One region of the Ensifer sp. SSB1 genome, then DNA from elsewhere that is predicted to be linked to it. Evidence: riboswitches for the same ligand, from Rfam matches in the RefSeq annotation. Region 1 holds a riboswitch; each other region holds the start of a gene.
The links. A riboswitch is a leader RNA that binds a small molecule or an ion and turns the genes downstream of it on or off. The one in region 1 is predicted to bind cobalamin.

Region 1 (7,854 bases):
AGACGCGAGCCTTGCCGGTCGCCGATATCGCCGAGGGGAGCAACCTCCTCTGTCGCGAACCGGCCCGCTTCCGACAGGATGGCATCGACCAGATCTTCGCCAAGGTCGCCGAGCGCGCCGGTCTGCAGTGCCTCGCCCATGCCTGCCACGTGTTTCAGCGTAAACGCGATCTCGTCGACGGGTGCCTTGTACATGGTGATCCTCCCAGATGGCCAGGTTGCGCTGGGCGCATCCTCGTTGCGCCGAACACTATTGATTTTTACGTAAACGTCAACGTCAATTGCCGCGCTCCGTCGCGACGTCGCGACGTGTAACAAAACTGTCATCAACGGCGCATAGAAGCCAAGACATACGGCGCCGCGCGTCCTTATGGAGTGCACTGAGGTCGCCGCAGCACGTTGAACGGCCGCATGTTCTTTCCCTCATACCGGCAGCGGTTTGAGAAACCATGTGGCAGGCCCCTGCCAAGGCGTACCGATGAACCTGATTTCCCCCGAAATACCCGGTATCGTCTGGGCCTATCGTTTCCTGCCCGGCGAGAGCCGCTGCCAGCGCATCGCCACCGACGCCTCTATCGACAGCCTGCTTAAGGGCGAAGGATGGGTCTGGGTTCATCTGGCGCTCTCCGACGCACGCACACCTGCGCTGATCGAACGGATCGGAAACCTGCCGCCGCTCGCGGTCACCACGCTGACCAGCCACGACACGCAAGCAGCGATTACGGTTTCGGATGATATCGTACACGGCACGCTCGTCGACTTCGAGCGCACCTTCGACGCGGTGACCAAGACGATCGGCTGGCTGCATTTCGCCGTCAGCGACCGGATCATCATCACCACGCGCCTGCATCCGTTGCGCAGCATCGACCGCGTCAAGGCGGCGGTGGAAAAGAGCACCAAGTGCGCAAGGCCGATCGACCTCTTCGAGATGATCGTGATCGAGTTCCAGCGCACGCTGATCTCGCTGGTTCTGGAATTGACCGAAGAACTGAACGTCATCGAGGATCATGTCTATGGCGAGGCCGGACATCGCCAGCAGCCGGGGCTTGCGCCGCTCCGCCGCACGGTGGTGCGGCTTCACCGGCACCTGCGCACGATCCTCGCGTTGTTGAGACGGGCGGCCGCCTCGGATGAAGACGAGGTGCCGCCTGGTTTCATCGACGTAGCCGAGCGGCTATCCGACCGGCTCGAGGCGGTCGACCGCGACGTCTTCGCTTTGCAGGAACGGGCACGACTGCTGCACGAAGAAATCGACAGCAAGATCTCCTCGGAGACCAACCGCCACCTCTACATCCTGTCGCTGATGACGGCCTTCCTGCTGCCGCCCACACTCGTTACCGGTTTCTTCGGCATGAACACCGGGGCGCTGCCCTTCGCCGATGGCACCGGCACGCTCTATGCGGCGCTGTTCATCGCACTTTCCATGGGCTTTGCCTGGTGGATCCTCAGGCGGATCGGCATTCTCTAACTGTCAGAGAAAGGGCCGAAGGCGAAAACCCCCGGCCCTGCTCACCCCTTAGCTATAGGGCGAATAGCACTGCTGGCGCGGGCCGCCATAGGGCTGATAGGTATTGTCATAGGCCCTGTAGGACCGGTACCGGTTGGCGCACCATTGCACATGGCGGCTGCCGTAAACCGGAGCCGGGCGCTCGTAGCGCGGCGGTTGGGCGATCGCCCCGCCGATGATCACACCGGCACCGAAGGCAGCCATCGGGTACCACCAACCATTGTAGTAACGATAGCCAGGGCGCTCGTAGCGATAACCGCGGTAGCCATTGTAATAATAATAATTGCCGCGGCGCTCATAGCCCGGCCGGCGATACTGAACATTCGTCGCGTCATTCTGCTGTTCGACGCGCGGCGGCGTCGGCATGAACGCCTGTGACGGGGCCGCGGATGTCATCAGGACTGCCGCGGCAATGATCGAAGAAAACCACCGGCTCTTCCCGGTCTTCGGCAAAGCCTTCATCAAAACCTCCATAACCGTATCCACGCTCCGCAGGCTGCGAAAAAAATCGCGCAACCACGGGAACTTCAGCCTCTGCATGATTTCACCCGGGTCGCTGCAGAACCGGGGATGACCCTCAGCCGGGAAACCTGAAACCGACCAGCAACGCATAAGCCACCGGTTTTGTTCCATCTTCAGGCATCGCGGCTGGTGCCGCCGCATAGCGACAGACGCGTGCCTGTGCCGACTTCCGTGCATTTCGTTCATCGGCATGGGGCTGGTCACGGCACCGTGGCGACATATCAAATTATGAAAGACATTGCTCACATACAGCCGGAGGTCGGTATACATTCGCGCGCCGCTCCAGCACAGTCCGGGTCGGGGGCTGGGATTTACGATGCATTAACGATACTGTCGGCAATCTCAGAGAATGGCAAAGCGGTATATCTCCACCACAGGGATGATTCTGCGCCTCGCGACCTTCCTAGGTCTGGCATTCGCGGCGACGATCGCACGCGCCGGTGAACTGGAGCCCTGGAAGACCAAGTCCAACGCCATCATCGTCGACGCCTATGAGATGAACAGTATCGATTGGGAAACGCTGCTTGCCGACAAGCGCATCTCCGGCTTCATCGCCAAGGCCTCCGACGGCCTGCCCGAAAGCTTCTCCTGCACCGGCGATCACAACGGCGACACCTTCAACCACTGCAAGACCATGTGGCGCAAATACGCCGTCAGCCGCGAACTCTACCAGACGCGGCGCATGATCGCCCGCACGCACGGGCTGCTATGGGGTGCTTACCATCTCGCCCGTCCCGGCAATCCCGTGGACCAGGCGAACCATTTCCTTGACTACGCCGATCCGCGCGACGACGAACTGATGGTGCTCGATCTCGAAGGCATCGATCCGGAAAAATACATGTCGCTCGAAGATGCCGCCATCTTCGCCGGCCATATCAAGACCCGGACGGGGCGCTACCCGATCCTCTACACCAATCACATCACCGCCAAATATATCGCTGCGCACCGTGCCAAATACCGGCTGCTGTCGCGCCTGCCGCTTTGGTACGCCCGCTACAAGCCGGATATCCGCCAGGTCTTCCCCATGGGCAACTGGGACAGCTACGCGCTGTGGCAGTTTTCCTCCGGCATCAATTGCGGCAAGCGGCGCTGTCCCTACCGCGTGCCCGGAACACTCGACGACATCGACGTGAATGTCGCGGCGATGTCGCCGCAGGCGCTAAAGGCGATCTGGGCGCAGGGCGCATTGCTGGCTGAAAAGCCGTTGCCGCTTACCCTTATCGCCCAAGCCGAGCAGGGAACGGGCACGCACGCGGTCGCACGGGCGACCGCGACGTTTAGCGAGCCGCTGCTCATCAGCCGTGCCGGTGCCACAAGCGGGGCCGGCAGCGGCGTCGACATGCTGGTGACCGGCTCCATCGACTTCGCCCACCACGAACGCGCCATGCAGGTAGCCATCGCTGCCGATGACGCCGCACAGGGCGGATGCTCCAAGCCATCGGCCGTTACCGGCGGTGCAGGGCCCGCGACCGTCCAGCCGCCGCCCTGCAACACGCCCTGATCCTTTAGGCTTCGATCTGGACATCTCCCAGGGGCCGCGAGCAGCAGGCGAGGATGTAACCCTCGTCGATCTCGTCATCGAGAATGCCACCATTGTGGTTCATCTCGACGTCACCCGCGACCTTCATCACCCGGCAGGTGCCGCAGATGCCGCCCTCGCAGGCAGCACCGATCCGCACACCATTGGCACGCGCCGTCTGCAGGATCGTCTGACCTGGCTTCGCCTCGACCTCCTTGCCGCTCATGGTGAAAGCGACCTTGGCGGCAGCGACCTCGCTGTCGCCCACCACGCCGGCGCGCACAGCGATCTCCTCCGCCGCCGGTGCGGCCGCAGGCTGGAAGCTCTCCTCGTGGTAGCGGCCCATGTCGAAGCCTGCCGCCTTCAGCATCTCGCGCACGCCGCGCATGAACGGTTCCGGACCGCAGCAGAAGACGGTGCGCTCCATGAAATCCGGCGCAAGCAGCGGCAGCTTGGCGCCATCGATGCGGCCGCGCAGCCCGTGCCAGCCGTGGCGCGCTTCGTGGCCCTCGACGATAAAGCCGAGGCTCAACCCGGACATCTGAGTCGCCAGCACCTCCAGCTCGGAACGGAACAGGAGGTCGTCCGGCCGGCGCGCGCAGGAGATGAAGGTGACGTCCGTCTCCGGTACGCAATCCGCCATCCAGCGTGTCATCGACATCATCGGCGTGATGCCGGACCCCGCGGAGATAAACAGGTACTTTTCACCGGGATGGCGGACGAAGCTGAAGTCGCCGAGCGGCCCGAAGGCTCTCAGTTTCACGCCAGGCTTCAGATGGTCGAACATCCAGCGCGTGCCGATGCTGTCGGCCTGTGCCTTGACCGTCACCGCAATCGACAACGGCCTCGATGGTGTGGACGACAGCGTATAGGTGCGCATGACCGGTTCGTCGGCGACCGGCAGTTCCAGGGTGACGAACTGGCCGGGCAGGTAGCGAAACCAGGCCGGCTTTTCGGCGCGAAAGGTGAAGGTCATGACATCGGCGGTTTCAACGACCGCCGAGGTGCATTCGAGCATCTGCTGCCGGTCGATCCAGACATGCAGCTCGTCGAAATGGTGGAAGGAGGATGCCATCTGCATGTCAGGCGACCTTTGACAGCGGAGCCGCATCGCCTGCAAGGCGCTGCTCCATAAACTTGCTGTACCATTCGACAAACTGCATCACGCCGCCTTCATGGTCCGGTGAATAGGGGCCTGGTTCATAGGCCGGCGAGCGGATGCCGAAGGCGTTTTCTTCGACGATCTGGCGATCCTGGTCGTTGGTCTCGGTCCAGACATGGGTCAGGTCATCGAGCGTGTAGTCGACGCCCTCGACCGCGTCCTTGTTGACCAGCCACTTGGTCGTCACCTGCGTGAGTTCCGGTCCGAGCGGCAGAACACGGAAGGTGATGGCATGGTCGGAAAGCACATGGTTCCAGGTGGTGGGGTAATGGAACATCAGAAGCGTGCCGATCTGCTTCTGCCCGACATCGGCCGACAACGCCATTTTGACGGCGGCCCTCCCCGACATGGTGTAGCTTTCGGCATTGTCGACCAGCGGCATGCGCGCCGCACGGAACTGGCCGGTCGGCGACATCCGGAATTCGCTCGGCAGGCCCTCGGCCTCGCACTTCGCCCAATGGGCGGCTATCACCGGATCATCCTTGGCGCCCTGTACCCCGGTCGCAGTCGGCGCCTCCGGATAGGTGCGGCAGAGCTCCGGATGATTGGCGGCGCAATGATAGCACTCGCGATTGTTTTCCCAGACGAGCTTCCAGTTGCCCTTTTCGATGATCGTGCTTTCGAAGGCGACCTTGGTCTCTCCCAGCCGGTGCGGCGCGAGATAGGGCGTGGCGAGTTCGCGGAAGGCCGCAAAATCGGCCGGCGTCTCCGACAGGTTGATGAAGATGTAGCCGCCGACCGTTTCGCAATGGATCGGCTTCAGGCTGTGGGCCGCCTTGTCGAAATCCTCGCCCATCTGGCGTGCGAAGAGCAGCGATCCGTCGAGTTCGTAGGTCCACTGGTGATAGGGACAGACGAGCTTTGCCGAGGAGCCCTTTGCTTGCGTGCAGACGCGGGAACCGCGATGCCGGCAGGAATTGTGCAGCGCACGGATCGTGCCCTGGCGATCGCGGGTAACAACAACCGGATAGTCGCCGACCTGGACAGTGAAGTAGTTGCCGGCTCGCGGAATTTCGCAGTCATGGCCGATGAACAACCAGTCCTTGTACCAGATGCTTTCCAGATCCTGCCGGTAGTAGTCGGGGTCGATGTAGAAGGCCCGATCGAGGCTGTAGCCGTCACGCCGGCCCTTCAGCTTGCGAAGCATATCGGTCTTGGTATCCATGTCCTGTCCTCATGCGCCATGTTTCGGAGAGGCAGGACAGGAACCCGCACGGGCATGCGCCCATGCGTTCTCGGCTCCGATCCGGCTGCCCGCCGCAACCCGTTACGGTTATGTGTGTCAAGGCTGGTTTCCGGGCTCAGGAGCCGTCCTTGCGGACCAGCCCGGCGCCTTCCCGGACGAACCGTCCAGTGGCCTTCGCCGAGGCTTTCGCTCCACCACCGTTGCGGGGGCAGCGCCGGGATTTGACCGGCTTCCCAATTCTCCGCCTTCCCTTCTGGAAGACGACACCCTGAGTAAGGATATGTAATCGCGGAAACCGTCTTGGCAGGCGCCGGATAGCGACATCGAATTCCAGAATGACGACACGTCTGAAACCGTCGTCCGCAAGCGGATACGAAACTTTTTCACTTTATAAACATATAGATAGATCAAAAAATAGGCATATGCCGTCTTTTGCGACCGATATGGCGCAGGCGCGGGAAGGTTTCGCCCGTTTGCGACATTCCCATTGATGTCAGGAGCCATGTCCCGCTAGCGAAAGGAAATTCTTCATTAACCATAAGCCGCTAGTCTCGCCGGCGGACGAAGATGTCCGGCAGGCAGATGGCGCGCTGACAATCATGGCAAAGCTCAGATATTACGACGCAGCGGCCGAGAAGCCGCCGGCGATCATGCCGAAGACGGCAGTTCACACCGAGTTTCTGCGCACCGGCCGGATCAACCGCCGGCAATGGATGCCGAGCGAGCGACGCTACCTGAGCTATGAGGAAGTCGCTGACCGAACCGGCAAGAAGCTTTCGACCGCCGGGGACACGACGCACAAGCGGATCAACGGCTTTCATGCCTCGATCCAGTTTCCCAAGCTGATCTTCCACCGCACGCTCGTTGGCAAACCGCACCTCGGCTATTGCCACGTGACGGCCGCGCGGACGGCGGTCACACCTTCCAAGGACATCACCTGGTCGTTCTATTTCGCCAACTTTTTCAGCGACCTTGGTGACGAGACGCATTTCTTCGACCGCATCCGGGCCGGCTATTCCCGCATGTACTTTGCCGTCGCGATCGAACCGAACGCCGAAGACGGACAGATGGTCATCAATCGCAACGTCCGCGACAACGGGCTTCTCTTCCGCACCGACGACCCAAAGGTCGCTCTCAAGAACGTGCTGATGCTGGGTGCCCGTGACGACGCACTGCGCCGGATCATTCGCAGCTTCTGAGCCAGCAGCCCGCTCCCTGCAAAGAAAATCGTTCTGTTTTCCCGGCGCGTCCGTTAAGGAAGCGTCGGAAAGGAAACGGCATGGCAGAGATCATCGACACGGATATGGAACCGGACCGCGCGATCGATCGCGCCTGCGCCGTTCTCGCCGAGGGCGAACCGGTCGCCATCCCGACCGAAACCGTCTACGGCCTTGCCGCCGATGCCACCAATCCCGATGCGATCAGCCGCATCTACGAGATGAAAGGCCGGCCGCGCTTCAATCCGCTGATCTCGCATGTTTCCGACATGGCAATGGCCGAGGCCCATGTGCGCTTCGATCCCCTGTCCCGACGCCTGGCGGAAGCGTTCTGGCCCGGCCCCCTGACGCTGATCCTGCCGCAGCGGCCCGAGAGTACCGTGCACGCCCTCGCCTCAGCCGGCCTGGACACGCTTGGCATTCGCATGCCCGACGGCTTTTCGCGCCGGGTGATCGCCCGCTTCGGACGACCTCTGGCCGCACCGAGTGCCAATACCTCGGGCAAGATCAGCCCGACCAGTGCGGACCATGTCGATGCCGATCTCGGAGAAAAGCTGAAACTGATCCTCGATGCCGGTCCGGCGCAAATCGGGCTCGAGTCAACGATCATCAAGGTCGATGGCGACGAGATCCGGCTTCTCCGGCCGGGTGGCCTCGATGCCGCCGAGATCGAGCGCCTGCTCGACCGCCCGGTGATCAGGGCGGAAACCGCGGGTGCGACGATCGAGGCTCCGGGGATGCT
Region 2 (7,854 bases), on a different contig from region 1:
CGGAACTGACAGCGGAAGACGATCGGCCGCCGCAGAAATATGCCGCGCATGCCGGCGAGGTGCGCAATTACGGTCACGTGCTCGCCTGGGAGCCGCCGCGGCTGCTCGCCTATACCTGGAACGAAGAGACCGGCACGCCCTCGGAGGTCCGCTTCGAGCTCAGCCCTCGCGGCGACAAGGTGCTGCTCGTTGTCACCCATAAACGCATCGCCGATCGTGCCATCATGACCAGCTTTTCCGCCGGCTGGCACGTGCATCTCGACATTTTGCGCGCTCTGCTCGAAGGCGAAAAGCCGGCAGCCTTCTGGAGCAAGTTTGCCGACCTGGAAGCGCAATATGACGCGCGTATTCCGAAGCCGTGACGGCGGAATGGGCTTAGAGGTCAAGACGCCTACAGGCGCCGGCAAGGATCGACTTGCCGGCGCTTTTCGTCAGGCGCGGGCGAAACCGAGAACGAAGAGCGCCAGCGCGCCGATCGATGCGAAGGTGCGCACGTGGTTCCACCAGACCCAATCGGTCAGATAGCGCTCATGCCAGAGATCGGTCGCCGCCTGACCGGGGGCTGCAGCGGCGAGCGCATCGTTCATCGGCACGTTGAAGATGATCGTCACCAGAAGCACGCCGACGACATAGGCGATGCCGCCGGCGGCAAGCCACCACCTGCCCTCGCCGCCCGAGAGGAAGGCCATGACGACGAGCACCAGACCGAGCAGCGCGGTGCCCATGAAAGCACTGAGGAAGATCGGGTTCTGGATCACGACATTGATGGCGTTCATCGCGGCGATCCCCTGCTCCGGCGGCAGCCGCGACAGGGCCTGCATGATGCAGACCGAGAAGATGAAGAACAGTCCGGCCATCAGGCCGGAACCGATCGCGGCGGCAAACGCCAGAGCGGGGATCAGCGGGATCATGCGGCAATACTCCAAACACCAGTTGCTGCGGTTTCCCGGGCATAATCCGCAAAGTCGCGCGGGGGCCGCCCAAGCACGCGCTCGACATCGGACGTCATGCTGGAATTGCGTCCGTCGAGCACCGAGGAGAAGAGATAGCGGATGAGTGCGACATAGTCATCCGGCACGCCGTCGGCCTTGAGCTGTGCCGCAAAATCGTCAATCGGCACCGGCTGATAGGCGATCCGGCGGTTGGCCGCGACGGCGATCTCGGCCACGGCCTGGGCAAAGGTCATCAGCCGCGGGCCGGTCAGCGAATAGACCTTGCCGATATGTGCGTCGTCCAGAAGCGCCGCGACCGCCACATCGGCAATGTCGTCGCAGCTGACGAAGGGCTCAGTGACCTCGTCCACCGGCAGGAAGACCGACCCGCTCATCACGCCATCGGCCAAGAAGCCTTCGTCAAAATTCTCGAAGAACCAGCTGCCACTGATGACCGTCCAGTCGGCGCCGGAGGCCTGCAGCGCGCGCTCGGCCGCTTCCGCCTCGTCCTCGCCGCGGCCCGACAGCAGCACCAGCCGCTTGATGCCCGAGCGAACGGCAAGGCTCGAGAACCGGTCGATGACGTCGACGGCGCCCGGCACCGCCAGATCCGGCTGGTAGCAGACATAGATGCGATCGACATTTTCAAGGACGCGCACCCAGGTCGCCTCGTCCGTCCAGTCGAAGGACGGCGACGCCGAACGGGCGCCGATGCGCACCGCTATGCCCCGCTCCCGAAGGCGCTCGGCCACGCGCCGCCCCGTCTTGCCGGTACCGCCCAAAACCAGTGTGACTTTCTGAGACATCGTTTCCTCCTGAGGTTTCACCAACAAACATGAGTATCTCTCACATTTGCAAATGTGATAAATCCTCGTATTTTAGGAGTCAAGTCAAAATGTGAGCATTACTCATGATTCCAGGTGCAAGCCCCGCCACACTTCCCGCCGACGACGAGACCACGTTGCGCCGGACGCCCAGCCAGAAGCGCAGCCGCGAGCGCGTGGAGCAGATCCTTGCCTGCGCGACGGCACTCATCCAGGAGAAGGGCAGCGACGCCATGCGCATGAGCGAAGTCGCTGAAAAGGCGGGGATTTCGATCGGGTCGCTCTACCAGTACTTCCCGGACAAGGCGGCGATCGTGCGTACGCTGGCCGAGCGCTACAATGCCGTGTGCAACGAGTGCATCGCCGCCGAACTCGCCAAGGTCACGTCGATGGCAGAACTGCGCGACGCCTTCTCACTGCTGTTCGACATCTACTACGACATGTTCCTGGCCGAGCCTGTCATGCGCGACATCTGGTCGGCGATGCAGGCCGACAAGGCGCTGCGTGAGGTCGATCTTCTGCAAAGCCGCACCGGCGGCAAGCTTCTGGCCGATGTCTGGGCCCGCTTTGCGCCCGAGACGCCGCGCGAAATGATCGACAGCGCTGCCTTCCTGATCATGCATCTCGGCGACTGCACCATGCGACTTGCCGTCTCGGTCGATCGGCCGGAGGGCGACCGCATCGTCGAGGCCTACAAGCAGATGATGCTTCGCGATTTTGTCGCGGATGAAGCGGCCGGCGGCGCAGGCTCAATTGACAACGCCATGACACGCTCCTAATCATTTTGGATCGATTGGTTCCCGGGACGCGAACGCGTTTCGGGAGTAAACGGGAACGTGACGGATGGACCCATGCTGGGCATTCAAATCACGGCCGACCCCGCGACTGTAGAGCGACGTTGATCTTGCCGTTCCGGAGCAATCCGGAAGAAGCCACTGGAACAGGCCCCGAGAGAGGGGTCGAACTGGGAAGGCGAGGCAGATCCCGGGCATTTCGCCCAGCGCCGTGAGCCAGGAAACCTGCCACTCGATACGGGCATAGGGCCCACACCGGGAATTTCCCGATGCCATCACGGAGGTTGTCATGGCTACGTCTACCATTTCGAGCACCCCGCTCTCCCTCAGCGATCGTCTGACCGCTGGCGTCATCGCCCTTTTCATCGGCGCATTCCTCGTCTTCGGTGCCGGCCTTGCCAATTCGGCCGTGCTGCACGACACCGCGCACGACACCCGCCACTCCTACGGCTTCCCCTGCCACTAAACGATGCGCCGGAACGTGAACAACGTTCCGCATCGAAATAGCTGCGGACCTGAATGCATCCGGCTCACGCCGGATGTCGGCGTTTGCGCATGGCGCTTTGGCGAACATGCAAGCACCGTCCGTGTGGCACAGCGAATGGGAAGGCTCAACAACCACGCCGAAACGCGTGGCGTTTGCCGTTATCGAGGGAATTCAAGATGATTGTCAGAACGCTTCTGGCCGCGATCGTGGCTGGACTGATTGCCGGTGTCTTCATGACCGGCGCCCAGGAACTGCGGGTAACGCCGCTGATCCTGCATGCGGAGCAATTCGAAGGCGAGGCTCCGGCCGCGACCGAACAGCCGGCCGGCCAGCCGGGTGCGGCACAGCCGGCCGCCGAGGGCCATGACCAGCATTCGTCGCTGAAGGCGGTATCGCCGCTTGGCGCCGTGCTCGACGCGCTGTCGCCGATCACGCCGGCCTATGCGCACGAAGGCGAACATGAGGAAGGCGGCATCATGTTCGGTTTGAGCCGCTTCTCCGGCACGCTGATGGCAAACCTCGTCACCGGCTCCGGCTTCGGCCTGCTGCTCGCCGGCGTCAGCCTGGTGATCGGCTATCCGATCACGCTTAGGAACGGCGCACTCTGGGGCGCTTGCGGCTGGCTCGCGGTGCACATGCTGCCGGCGATCGGCCTGCCGCCGGAACTGCCGGGCTTCCCGGCAGCCGAACTCGGCGACCGCCAAACCTGGTGGCTGGCAACCGTCGCTCTCTCCGCAGTCGGCCTCTATCTCCTGGTTCTGCGCGAGGAAATCGTATCCAAGGTTGCCGGCCTCGTCCTGATCGCCGCACCCCATGTCTACGGCGCGCCGCAGCCACTCGATATCTCCAGCAACGTCCCGGCCGTGCTCGGCGCCGAGTTCGCGGTCGCCGCGCTCGCCACCACGCTCGCCTTCTGGATCGTTCTCGGCGTCGTCTCCGGCTTCATCAACGAGCGCTTCCTCAAATCGCATTGAACCCAATGTGCCTCAGCAGGCACCAGAACATAAAACGGCGGGGTTCAAGCCCCGCCGTTTTGCGTCAGACGCGCTGCCAGCCGCACGCGGCGATCGTCCGGCTCCAGCAGGACGCAGGTATCGCAGAAGCCGCCGCCCTCCGTCTTGAAATAGAGGCAACAGCCGCAGCGGATCCGGTACTGGCACGACAGTTGCGCGCCGCTTGCCGGATCGGTGGCGGAGATCTCCTCGTAGCCGATCTCTTCCGAAAACAGCCGCGAACCCGGCCGTTTGACGATCGCGAGCGCCTCAGCCATGCCGCGCGCTTCGTCCCCGATCGCCCGTCCGATCTCCAGGAACGCGCCGGCAAGCGAATCCGCCGCCAGCCGCCACTGCGCCCCGGAGGAAAGCCCCGAGCGTTTCTTCAGGATCGCGATGACCGGCGCCAGATGGGCTGTGAAGCCGCGCTCGAAAACGCCGATGCATTCCGGCTGCTGCAATCTCTCCGCCAGATCCACTTGGAAATGGTAGCGTTTGCCGGCAACCGCGCGGTCCTGGTAAAGGCGGCTCCAGTCTTCAAAGCGAATGCCGGCGATCTCAGCCTGGACGCCCGCACCGAGATAGAGCGCGCCGAGAACCACACTTACCTGGCGACTGTAAAAGGCGATCAGATGCGCGGCCCGGATCCGGTCCGTCATGCCGACTGCGAAAAAGTCCTGATAGGCGAGGCTCTCCTCGATCCCGGCCCCGCCCGCAGCCCAGAAGCCGGCCGGTGCGCTGAAGGCTCCGTCCGCCGGCCCGAGCGAGACACCAGCGTCAGGGAACTGAGCGCACAACCGCTCGACCACTGCCAGCACCCGGGGCGGATATCCTTCCCCGGTCTGCGCAATCTGTTGCTGGCCTCCCAAATTCATACCGTCTCCGTCGCCAGCCAGCCACCTTCAAATCCCGCACGCTCAAGTCCGTGCCGGATCGCAGGCAGACTACGCGTCAACTCCCAGACGAAGCCGCTCCGCCAGTTCTCGATCATCATCACGACGAGCCCTTGGTCAAGGCCGACGACGCGCGCGTCGATCCACCCCTCCGGCCCCTCGCCCGGGAGGCTCGGATTGAAGCCGCCCGGAAAGCGCCCCGCCTTCAGAAGCCCGGGGTAGCTGGCCGTCATGTGGCTGAGCGCCGATAGCGACGCATCCGCACAGAACGGCAGACAGGCCGCCGCCGCCCAGGGCACAAGCGTGCCGTCATCCGGACCGAAAGGTGCGCCGCGATTGGCGTAGCCCCGAAGTCGCTGCCAGCGCCCGTCCTTGAGGCGCAGCTGGCCATGTGGCGCGTGGCAGGCGCTGAGCCCCCAGAGGTCTTCGCCATAGCCGGCGAAGCGGCCCGGGTTTTGCCGCGCATAGTCACGCTGCAGCCCGATAGCTCGCCGGCTGTTTTCGAAATAGTCGGTTCCCCTTCCCCGCATCGGCCGATCGCCGAGGCCGCGAAGATCGAGCCAGGCCTGCGGGACCAGGTGGATGAACAACGGCGCCGCGTGGAGATGACACCCGCCTTGAACCGCGATCCAGGCATAATCGTCCGTAAAGACGGTATAATGCTCCGGTTCGATTGCGTGCTCTGGCGCCCCGAGCGCCAGCACATAGAGCAGCAGCGCCTCGCTATACCCTTGCCAGCGATACTTCAGGAATCGGCCCGGTGGGCGCCAGCCCATCGTCAGCGTCTCACTCCGGTTCAACGCCCAGCGCCAGTCGACCCGCGCATAGAGCCGTTCGGCAAGCGCGCGGATCTCGCCTTCCTCTTCATCTTCGCGGGAGAAGTAGGCCGAAGCCGTCAGGCAGCCGGCGATCAGCAGCGCCGTGTCGATGGTCGAAAGCTCGCTGCGCCAGGTGCGCGCGCCGGTGCGCATATCGAGAAAGTGATAGTAGAACCCGCGATAGCCGCTCGCGCCCCGGTCGCGCGACTGCGGGCTTTCAGCCAGGAAACGCAGCGTGGTCAACACCCGCCCGACCGCCTCGCGGCGCAAGATCCACCCGCGCTCGACGCCGATGGGATAGCAGGAAAGGCCGAAGCCGGTCGCCGCAATGCTCGACGGCGCACCCGGAAGCGACGTATCCGCGATCAATCCGGTGACTGGATCCACATATTCGAGAAAGTAGCCGAACGCCGCCCTCTGCAGACTATCGATCTGAAATAGTTCGGCATTTTCCGTCGGTTTCAGCATTCCGCCTTTCCGGCCCTGGCCGGCCGCAAGTATATTTCCGGGCCGACCCCGACAAAATCACTCTTTGTTGAAGGCCAACTACACCCAAATGGTCGCCGAAATCCAATCCTGTGTTACATTCTTCTAATCTGACCGCGCGCAATGACTGGTTGAAGCGATGTTGAGCGTGTTGGCGTTGATCCTCTCATTGAGTGGTGGCACGAGCCCATCGACCGCCGTGCCGACCGATGTCGATGTCGAACTGATCCTGGCCGTCGATATGTCCGGCTCGATGGATCTGGATGAGGCGCGCATCCAGCGCGCCGGTTATGTCGAGGCGCTCCGGCACCGCGATTTCCTGGATGCGGTCGGAAGCGGGCAACTGGGCAAGATCGCCATCGGCTATTTCGAATGGGCGGGCACGGTGAACGAATCCTCCGTCGTCGCCTGGCAAGTGATCTCCACCGCCGCCGACGCCGATGCCTTTGCCAAGCTGATCGAGGCACGCCCGGTCGGCACCAGGCGGGGCACGTCGATCTCGAACGCGATCACCTACGGTACGGCGCTGATCGATTCGAACGCCTTCAACGGCATACGCCGGGTCATCGACGTTTCCGGCGACGGCCCGAACAACATCGGCCCGCCGGTCATCCCGGCCCGCGAGACGGCGATCGCCCGCGGCATCACCATCAACGGGCTAGCGATCCTCATTCGCCCCTCGGTCTCGACCGGCCCGCTCGACCAGTATTACGCCGAATGCGTCATCGGTGGCCCCGGCTCCTTCGTGCTGCCGGTGCACGAACCGGAGGATTTTTCGATCGCCATCCGCCAGAAGCTGGTGCTCGAGGTCAGCGGCCTGCAGCCGCCGCCAACCGTTCGCCTGGCCGATGCGCTGCCGGCATCCGATTGCCTGATCGGCGAGAAGCTGAGGCCCGGTTTCCTCGACCGAGTCTATCCCGAACTCGACAAATAGGCTTCACCGCCTAGTTGTTGCCGCGCAACCCACGCGCGTCAGATTGTCGTTTCCCTTCGCTTCGTCCGGCGATAAGATGAGCCGTTGCTTCGCGGATCGATTCATGTCCTTGACCACTACGCCCCCACCGGCCGACATGGCCGCAGACCCGGCCACCGACACCGGCAGTCAGCATATCCGCGACACGTTGCGCGATGCGATCGTCGAGCGGCGGCTTACCCCCGGCACCAAGCTTTCGGAAAGCGATGTCGGCGAACTCTTCAATGTAAGCCGCACCCTGGTGCGCGCCGCACTGCAGGCGCTCTCCTATGAAGGGCTCGTCAGCGTCGAGAAGAACCGTGGCGCCTTTGTCGCCCATCCCTCGATCGACGAGGCGCGCCAGATCTTCGCCACCCGCCGCCTGATCGAGCCCGGCGTCGTGCGGGCTGCAGCGGCGAATATCGGCAAGACCGAGCTCGCCGAGCTCCGGCGCATGCTGGCAGAGGAGCGGCAGCTCACCGAACAGCGCGGCCAGTCGGCCCGCCGCGCCGAGATCAAGGCCTCGGGCGATTTTCACCTGGCACTCGCCGATCTCAGCGGCAACGCCATCCTCCGGCGTTTCATGGACGAGCTCGTCGCCCGCTCTTCCCTCGTCATCGCGCTTTACGGCCAGTCGACCGTTTCAAGCTGCGGCCACAGCGAACATGACGAGATC
Region 3 (7,854 bases), on a different contig from region 1:
AACTGAAAGAGATGCGGATAGCGATTGCCTTCGGTCGCGATCAACTTCTGGATGAACTTTGCGTCCTGGTTGCAGATGCAGTTCTTGTTGAGACGCACCGCGAAGGCGGCAAGGTCCTCTTCGAGATTGTCGGCGCGTTCAGGGAAAGTCGCGAGGATCGAAAAGAGCACGCCGTTGGTACGATCCATGATGTCCTGGACCACCGCCATGAACAGCGTCTCTTTTTCGCGATAGTGGTTGTAGACCGTCTGGCGCGATACGCCGGCTTCGGCGGCGATCTCGTCGATACTGGCACCGGAAAAGCCTTCGCGGCAAAAAACGTCTGCGGCGGCTTCGAGGATCGAGACGCGTTTCGCAAGTTGCCCTTTTTGCGCGCGGACATCAGGCGAGGCGGGGTCATGTTTTTTCATGAAGCGAAGATAAGGCCCATTGACGATTTAGACAATGGTGTCTAATTTTACACCTGTGTCCAATTTAATGGACTCAATAGTCAGCGCAGGATGCGTCTCCCAACGTTCGATCCTGGCACGACCGTCATCTTTCGAGTTTCAAACCTGGCGGCAGCGATACCGGCCTTGCGCCGGAGCATTGCCGCGATTTCTGAAAGATCATTGCCATGACAGCGTCCTTCCTCCGCACGGCCATCGTCCTCGGTTTGATTTCGGCGATCGGTCCCTTCGCAATAGACATGTATCTGCCCGCCTTACCGTCGATCGGCAAAGACCTGGCGGTCGACAACGGCGTGGTACAGTTCAGCCTCCTGTCGTTCTTCATTTCCTTCGCCATTTCGCAGCTCATTTATGGCCCTCTGTCGGATATCTGGGGCCGCAAGGCGCCGCTCTATCTCGGCATCGGCCTCTTCACCGTCGCCAGCATTGGCTGCGCCCTTGCGACCGACATCGAGACCCTGATCGCCTTCCGCTTCCTGCAGGGCATTGGTGGCGCCGCCGGCATGGTCATTCCGCGCGCCGTCGTCCGCGACATGCATACCGGCGTCCAGGCGGCGCGGCTGATGTCGCTGCTGATGCTGGTCTTCAGCATTTCGCCGATCCTGGCGCCGCTCGCCGGCAGCGCCGTGATCCAGTTCTACGGCTGGCGGGGCGTCTTCTACGCGGTGATGATCGCCGCCTTCATCGGCCTGATCCTCCTGTCGACGCAATTGCAGGAGACCCGCCCGAAAAAGGACCGTGCCGGCAGCAGCGTGGCAAGCGCGCTTGCCGCCTACCGCCTGCTGCTTTCAGACCGCAACTTCCTGACGCTTACCTTCATCGGCGGGCTTGGGATCTCCGGGTTCCTCGTCTATCTCGCCAACTCGCCCTTCGTGTTGATCGACCACTATGGGCTGACGCCGACGCAATATAGCCTGGCGTTCTCGATGAACGCCGTGTCGTTCTTCGCGGTGTCGCAGGCGACCGGCTGGCTCGGCGAGCGTTTTGGCCTGGTACGGGTCATGCATCTCGCCGTCGGCGCCTTCGCTTTGACCATGGTCACGATGTTCGTCGTCATGAGCCTCGGTTTCAACCACTTGCCCGTCATGGCCGCTTTCCTGTTCGTCGGCTACGGGGTGCTCGGCCTGGTGATCCCGACCTCGGCGGTGCTGGCACTCGAAGACCACGGCGAGATCGCCGGCACGGCGTCGGCGCTGATGGGCACGCTGCACTTCGTCACCGCCGCCGTCGCCATGGTGGTCGCGAGCCTCTTCTTCGACGGAACGGCCCTGCCAATGGCCGGGGCGATCGCCGCTTGCGCGCTTGCCGCCTTCCTCCTGACCCAGGCAACGATCGGCCGCAGCCGTGTGGTGGCAGCGGAGTAGGGACTGCTAACGCTAAACCGATAGGCCGGCGAGGGTGTCCTCGCCGGCCTTTTGTTGTCAGGTGTGACCGGTCGGCTCGCTTTTAAAAATCCCAGTCCTCGTCCTCGGTCGCGACCGCCTTGCCGATGACATAGGAGGAGCCGGAGCCGGAGAAGAAGTCGTGGTTCTCGTCGGCATTCGGCGACAGGGCGGAGAGGATGGCGGGGTTGACCTTGCAGGCTTCAGCCGGGAACAGCGCCTCGTAGCCGAGGTTCATCAGCGCCTTGTTGGCGTTATAATGCAGGAACTTCTTCACGTCCTCGGCGAGCCCGACGCCATCATAGAGCGCTTCGGTGTATTTCGCCTCGTTGTCGTAGAGCTCGAGCAACAGGTCGAAGGCGAAATCCTTGATTTCCTGGCGGCGTTCCTCCGTCAGCCGCTCCAGCGCGCGCTGGAACTTGTAGCCGATGTAATAGCCGTGCACCGCTTCGTCGCGGATGATCAGCCGGATCATGTCGGCGGTGTTGGTGAGCTTGGCGCGGCTCGACCAGTACATCGGCAGATAGAAGCCGGAATAGAACAGGAAGCTTTCGAGGAAGACGCTGGCGACCTTCTTCTTCAGCGGATCTCCGGAGGCATACTCTGCCGTGATCAGCGCCGATTTCTTCTGCAGGAACTCGTTTTCCTCGGACCAGCGATAGGCGTCGTCGACGTCGGGCGTCAGGCAGAGCGTCGAGAAGATCGAGGAGTAGGAGCGGGCGTGGACCGCCTCCATGAAGGAGATGTTGGAAAGCACCGCCTCTTCATGCGGCGTGGCCGCATCCTCCATCAGCCTGATGGCGCCGACGCCGTTCTGGATCGTGTCGAGCAAGGTGAGGCCGGTGAAGACCCGGATCGTCAGTTTCTGCTCCTCCGGCTTCAGCGTCGCCCAGGAGGGGATGTCGTTGGAGAGCGGCACTTTTTCCGGCAGCCAGAAATTACCGGTCAGGCGGTTCCAGACCTCCAGATCCTTGTCGTCCTCGATGCGGTTCCAATTGATGGCGCGGATGCGGCTTGCGGATTTGGCGTGCATGTTCATGTCGTTGGACCTTTGTGATCGTGGGTGCCCCACATCTGCGCGGTGCGGGTATGGCCCCACATCCGCCTGCCGGCGCCTTCTCCCCGCGTACGGGGAGAAGGGACAATGCCGCACCGCCTAACATCATCGGGGCCGCCCGCATCTCGGGCGTTGGTATGGCACGTCCCCACTCCCCGCCTGCGGGGAGAGGGTTAGGGTGGGGGCCGTTTGAGCAATTGCTGGAACGCGGCGTTAGAGCGCGCAGGAAACGCAGCCCTGGACCTGCGTGCCCTCAAGCGCCATCTGCCGAAGGCGGATGTAGTAGATGGTCTTGATGCCCTTCTTCCAGGCGTGGATCTGGGCGCGGTTGATGTCGCGGGTGGTCGCCGTGTCGCGGAAGAAGAGCGTCAGCGACAGGCCCTGGTCGACGTGCTGGGTGGCCGCCGCGTAGGTGTCGATGATCTTTTCCGGCCCGATCTCGTAGGCGTCCTGGTAATAGTCGAGATTGTCATTCGTCATGAAGGCTGCGGGGTAATAGACGCGGCCGATCTTGCCTTCCTTGCGGATCTCGATCTTCGACACGATCGGGTGGATCGAGGACGTCGAGTGGTTGATGTAGGAGATTGAGCCCGTCGGCGGCACGGCCTGAAGGTTCTGGTTGTAGAGGCCGCCCTCGATCACCGCCCGTTTCAGTTCCAGCCAGTCTTCCTGCGTCGGGATCGCGATGCCGGCTTCCTCGAATAGTGCCTTCACCTTTTCGGTCGCCGGCAGCCACTCGGCCTCGGTGTATTTGTCGAAATAGTCGCCAGAGGCGTATTTCGAGTTTTCGAAGCCGGCGAAGCTCTTGCCCTTTTCGACCGCCAGCCGGTTCGATGCGCGGATGGCGTGGTAGGTCACCGTGTAGAAATAGATGTTGGTGAAGTCGATGCCTTCCTCCGAGCCGTAATAGATGCGCTCGCGGGCGAGATAGCCATGCAGGTTCATCTGACCGAGGCCGATCGCGTGACTGTCGTCATTGCCCTTTTCGATCGAGGGCACGGACGAGATGTGGCTCATCTCGGAGACGGCGGTGAGTGCCCGGATAGAGGTCTCGATGGTCTTGCCGAAATCGGCCGAGTCCATCGCTGCTGCGATGTTCAGCGAACCGAGGTTGCAGGAAATGTCCTTGCCCATCTTGGCGTAGGAGAGGTCGTCGTTGAATTCGCTCGGCTCGTTCACCTGCAGGATCTCCGAGCAGAGGTTGCTCATGGTGATACGCCCGGCGATCGGGTTTGCCCGGTTCACCGTGTCCTCGAACATGATGTACGGATAGCCGCTTTCGAACTGGATCTCTGCGATGATCTGGAAGAATTCGCGCGCCTTGATCTTCCGCTTGCGGATGCGGGCATCCTCGACCATCTCGCGATATTTTTCCGTCACCGAGATCTCGGTGAGCGGCACATCGTAGACCTGCTCCACGTCATAGGGCGAGAACAGGTACATGTCCTCGTTGTTGCGGGCGAGCTCGAAGGTGATGTCCGGGATGACGACGCCGAGCGACAGCGTCTTGATGCGGATCTTCTCGTCGGCGTTTTCGCGCTTGGTATCGAGGAAGCGCATGATGTCGGGGTGGTGGGCATGGAGATAGACAGCACCTGCGCCCTGACGCGCGCCAAGCTGGTTGGCGTAGGAGAACGAGTCCTCCAGAAGCTTCATGACCGGGATGACGCCGGAGGACTGGTTCTCGATCTGCTTGATCGGCGCGCCCATCTCACGGATGTTGGTGAGCGACAGCGCCACGCCGCCGCCGCGCTTGGAAAGCTGCAGCGCCGAATTGATCGCGCGGCCGATGCTCTCCATGTTGTCCTCGATCCTGAGCAAAAAGCAGGAGACGAGTTCGCCGCGGCTCTTCTTGCCGGCATTGAGGAAGGTCGGTGTTGCCGGCTGGAAGCGGCCGGAAATGATCTCGTCGACTAGGTCGCGGGCAAGCTCTTCATCGCCGCGCGCCAGCGTCATAGCCACCATGCAGACGCGGTCCTCGTAGCGCTCCAGGTAACGCTTTCCGTCGAAGGTCTTCAGCGTATAGGACGTGTAGTATTTGAACGCGCCAAGGAACGTCGGGAAGCGGAACTTCTTCGAATAGGCGTGGTCGTAGAGATCGCGCACGAAGTTGAAGGAATACTGGTCGAGAACCTCTTGCTCGTAGTAGCCCTCGGTCACCAGATAATCGAGCTTCTCGCGAAGGTTATGGAAGAACACGGTGTTCTGGTTGACGTGCTGGAGGAAGTATTGCTTCGCCGCCTGCCGGTCCTTGTCGAGCTGGATCCGCCCCTCTTCGTCATAGAGGTTCAGCATCGCGTTGAGCGCATGGTAGTCCAGCGCCGGTTCCGTCGCCTTCAGGGGGCGTTCGAGTGTTGAGACGTCCAAAATCTTTTCATCCCGTTTTTGACATTGGCGACGTCCTCATCGGTTCCGAGCAGTTCGAACCGGTAGAGGTAGGGCACCTGGCACTTGGCCGAGATCACGTCGCCGGCGATCCCGTAGGTCGCGCCGAAATTGCTGTTGCCCGCTGCGATCACGCCGCGGATGTGGGAGCGGTTGCCCGCGTCGTTCAGGAAGCGGATCACCTGTTTCGGCACGGCACCCCGGCCGTCGTCGCCGCAATAGGTCGGCACGACGAGCACATAGGGCTCCGAAATCGTAAGTGCGCCCTTACTTTCCTTGAGCGGTATACGGGCTGCGCGAAGGCCGAGTTTCTCGACGAAGCGATGGGTGTTTTCCGAGCGGCTGGAAAAATAGACGATCAGCCCCATCGCTTCTCTCCCTCAGGAAAGCGCGCTGATCATGTCCGGGCGGAACCCCGCCCAATGCCGCTCGCCGGCGACGACCACTGGAACCTGCCGGTAACCGAGACCCTGCACGAGCGCGAATGCATCGGAATCCTCGGAGATATCGACGATGCGATAATCGATGCCCTGGCGGTCGAGCGCGCGGGTGGTGGCGGTGCATTGGACGCAGGCGGGTTTGCTGTAGACGGTGATCGACATGGGTTCCTCGTGAGGTCTCGCAAATGGGCGCAAAAAGTCGTCGGGTCGCGCGAACGCGAACCGCAGGCTTGGCGATAGGGCACAAAACATCGTTCCCCGGTCGCCTCGACCGGAGTTGACGCCGGTAAGCTGGCCCCAGGTCGGTTACACAACCGGGCCGGCTCGTTCTTGTCGGGCGCTCAGGAATTCCGCGGGTGCGGGCTTTCAGGGCGCGGCCTTTCGATCAGGCGCGCAACAATGCGCACCCGTCCGCAGAAGGTGGATCTGAACTGGAAGAAACTGACATGACTTCACCCCGAAGCTTTCGACAGGCTGCCGGGGAGATGTCGAGACGATCGGGCAGGCTCATCCTGCCACGCACTCAACCCCTCCGGACACCCCGCCCGCGGACGTTTGTTGCTCGAGGCAGGTCTCCTGGCTTACGGGTCAAAGCTTCCATCCCGACCTTCCCGAGGCCTTATGCCTCAGTGGTCCAATTCCGGACAGTCGCTCTCCGTCTACAGTTGCGGGGGCAGCTGCGGCATAGCCGGGCGGAAACCCGCCGGCGCACCGTATTCCCGTCTTAGCTCCCAATCCTTGCGAATCGGAAGAACCTCGAACACTACATATAGTAGTAGATCGCATGTCCGCGTCAATAGGTGTGAGGTGCCTCCGGCCCGGGTGGGGAGGTGATTTCTTTCGCCATGTGGATAACAGGGCGTAAACGAAGGGGCGCTGCAAAGCCCGTTGGCGGGACGCTCTCGGCTTCGATGCCGCGCGCTCGCGCCTTTGTCCGTCATTTGCGGAGGGTACGATATTCCAGGAAGCGCCGGAGCGAATTTCTGCTCATTCGATCCGGCGGCTGGCAGGTGGCAGATTGCGACAGCTGAGAATTGTTACCGCTTCAGTCGCAGAGCGACATGCTGACGTCTTTGTTCTCTCCGGGCTGGGCGCGAGGCGAAGCCCGCGCCACGCGCGGCATGTCAACGCAGTCCCGCGTCGGTGAGGGCTGCGGCTTTTGTGCGTTGTCGTCCTTCGGCCAGTGCCACGGATCGGCAACGTCGCCGACGCGCGCCCGAATGTTCTCGTGGTCCCGCGTCAGGCCGATATCCCTCAGCTGGAACTCGCTGAAGGTATCGATGGCGATGGTTGGGCTGAGCACGTTCCCGGCCCGCTTCAGGACATGAAGGATCGTTGATCGCAGCGCGCTAAGCATTGCTATCCTCTTTGTTTTTGCTGTTGTGTTCGCGAAAAAAGTGAGGAATTTTGCCGCTTCGCGCAAAGCGATTTCTCGCATGCTGGCATAAAGAATGCTTATCTCAACGCAATGAGCAAGATTCCTCCCATGAGTGCGGTGCGCGCGTTCGAAGCGGCTGCCCGGCACCTGAGTTTCACCCGCGCCGCCGACGAACTCGGCATGACCCAGGCGGCGGTCAGCTACCAGATCCGGCTGCTGGAGGAGCGCATAGGCACGCCGCTCTTCGTCCGGCTTCCGCGCGAGGTGCGGTTGACGGCGGCCGGGCGGCAGCTGGCGCCGAAGGTGACGGAGGCGATCGACCTTCTCGGGGCGGCCTTTTCGGAAATCACCGACAAGACCGAACATCACCTGCATATCTCCATATTGCCGACCGTCGTGTCGAGCTGGCTCGGCTCCAGGCTCGCCTCCTTCCAGACGGCCCATCCGAACATCAGCATTCGGGTGCACATGTCGACGGAGCTGATCGACTTCAAGCGTGATGCAATCGATCTTGTCGTGCGTAGCGGCAATGGCGACTGGCCCGGCAACGACGTGTTTCCGCTTTTCCCGATCGATTACATGCCGGTCTGCACCCCTTCTTTCCGGGAAAAGCACCAGCTCAGGCATCCCTCCGACGTGCTGCGCGTGCGGCGCTTCGGCAATGCCAGCTGGTGGCGGCGATGGATGATCGAGACGGGGGTGGAGCCGCCGGCAAGCAACGGTACCGAGCTGATCTTCGACGTCCAGGCGATGGATGTCACCA

Region 2: another riboswitch for cobalamin. It lies ahead of I8N66_RS05945 (CbtB-domain containing protein); the one in region 1 lies ahead of I8N66_RS00305 (aromatic ring-hydroxylating dioxygenase subunit alpha).
Region 3: another riboswitch for cobalamin. It lies ahead of nrdH (glutaredoxin-like protein NrdH); the one in region 1 lies ahead of I8N66_RS00305 (aromatic ring-hydroxylating dioxygenase subunit alpha).

What each region holds. Positions count from the first base shown of each region.
Region 1 is NZ_JAEPRP010000001.1:59,653-67,506, forward strand. Features, by position in the region: gene I8N66_RS00280 (acyl-CoA dehydrogenase) at 1-194, opposite strand, end outside; gene I8N66_RS00285 (transporter) at 478-1,467, shown strand; gene I8N66_RS00290 (BA14K family protein) at 1,516-1,968, opposite strand; partial or broken gene I8N66_RS00295 (GH25 family lysozyme) at 2,378-3,388, shown strand; gene I8N66_RS00300 (hybrid-cluster NAD(P)-dependent oxidoreductase) at 3,534-4,628, opposite strand; gene I8N66_RS00305 (aromatic ring-hydroxylating dioxygenase subunit alpha) at 4,630-5,874, opposite strand; cobalamin riboswitch at 5,978-6,181, opposite strand; gene I8N66_RS00310 (DUF6656 family protein) at 6,495-7,094, shown strand; gene I8N66_RS00315 (L-threonylcarbamoyladenylate synthase) at 7,175-7,854, shown strand, end outside.
Region 2 is NZ_JAEPRP010000015.1:12,255-20,108, reverse strand. Features, by position in the region: gene I8N66_RS05965 (SRPBCC family protein) at 1-362, shown strand, start outside; gene I8N66_RS05960 (anthrone oxygenase family protein) at 432-911, opposite strand; gene I8N66_RS05955 (NAD(P)H-binding protein) at 908-1,738, opposite strand; gene I8N66_RS05950 (TetR/AcrR family transcriptional regulator) at 1,843-2,535, shown strand; cobalamin riboswitch at 2,534-2,798, shown strand; gene I8N66_RS05945 (CbtB-domain containing protein) at 2,840-3,016, shown strand; gene I8N66_RS05940 (CbtA family protein) at 3,214-4,011, shown strand; gene I8N66_RS05935 (ferric iron reductase) at 4,056-4,904, opposite strand; gene I8N66_RS05930 (glucoamylase family protein) at 4,901-6,208, opposite strand; gene I8N66_RS05925 (DUF1194 domain-containing protein) at 6,366-7,160, shown strand; gene I8N66_RS05920 (GntR family transcriptional regulator) at 7,297-7,854, shown strand, end outside.
Region 3 is NZ_JAEPRP010000077.1:20,638-28,491, reverse strand. Features, by position in the region: gene I8N66_RS19500 (TetR/AcrR family transcriptional regulator) at 1-410, opposite strand, end outside; gene I8N66_RS19495 (multidrug effflux MFS transporter) at 617-1,813, shown strand; gene nrdF (class 1b ribonucleoside-diphosphate reductase subunit beta) at 1,896-2,870, opposite strand; gene nrdE (class 1b ribonucleoside-diphosphate reductase subunit alpha) at 3,102-5,255, opposite strand; gene nrdI (class Ib ribonucleoside-diphosphate reductase assembly flavoprotein NrdI) at 5,225-5,641, opposite strand; gene nrdH (glutaredoxin-like protein NrdH) at 5,654-5,875, opposite strand; cobalamin riboswitch at 6,262-6,487, opposite strand; gene I8N66_RS19470 (hypothetical protein) at 6,759-7,136, opposite strand; gene I8N66_RS19465 (LysR substrate-binding domain-containing protein) at 7,200-7,854, shown strand, end outside.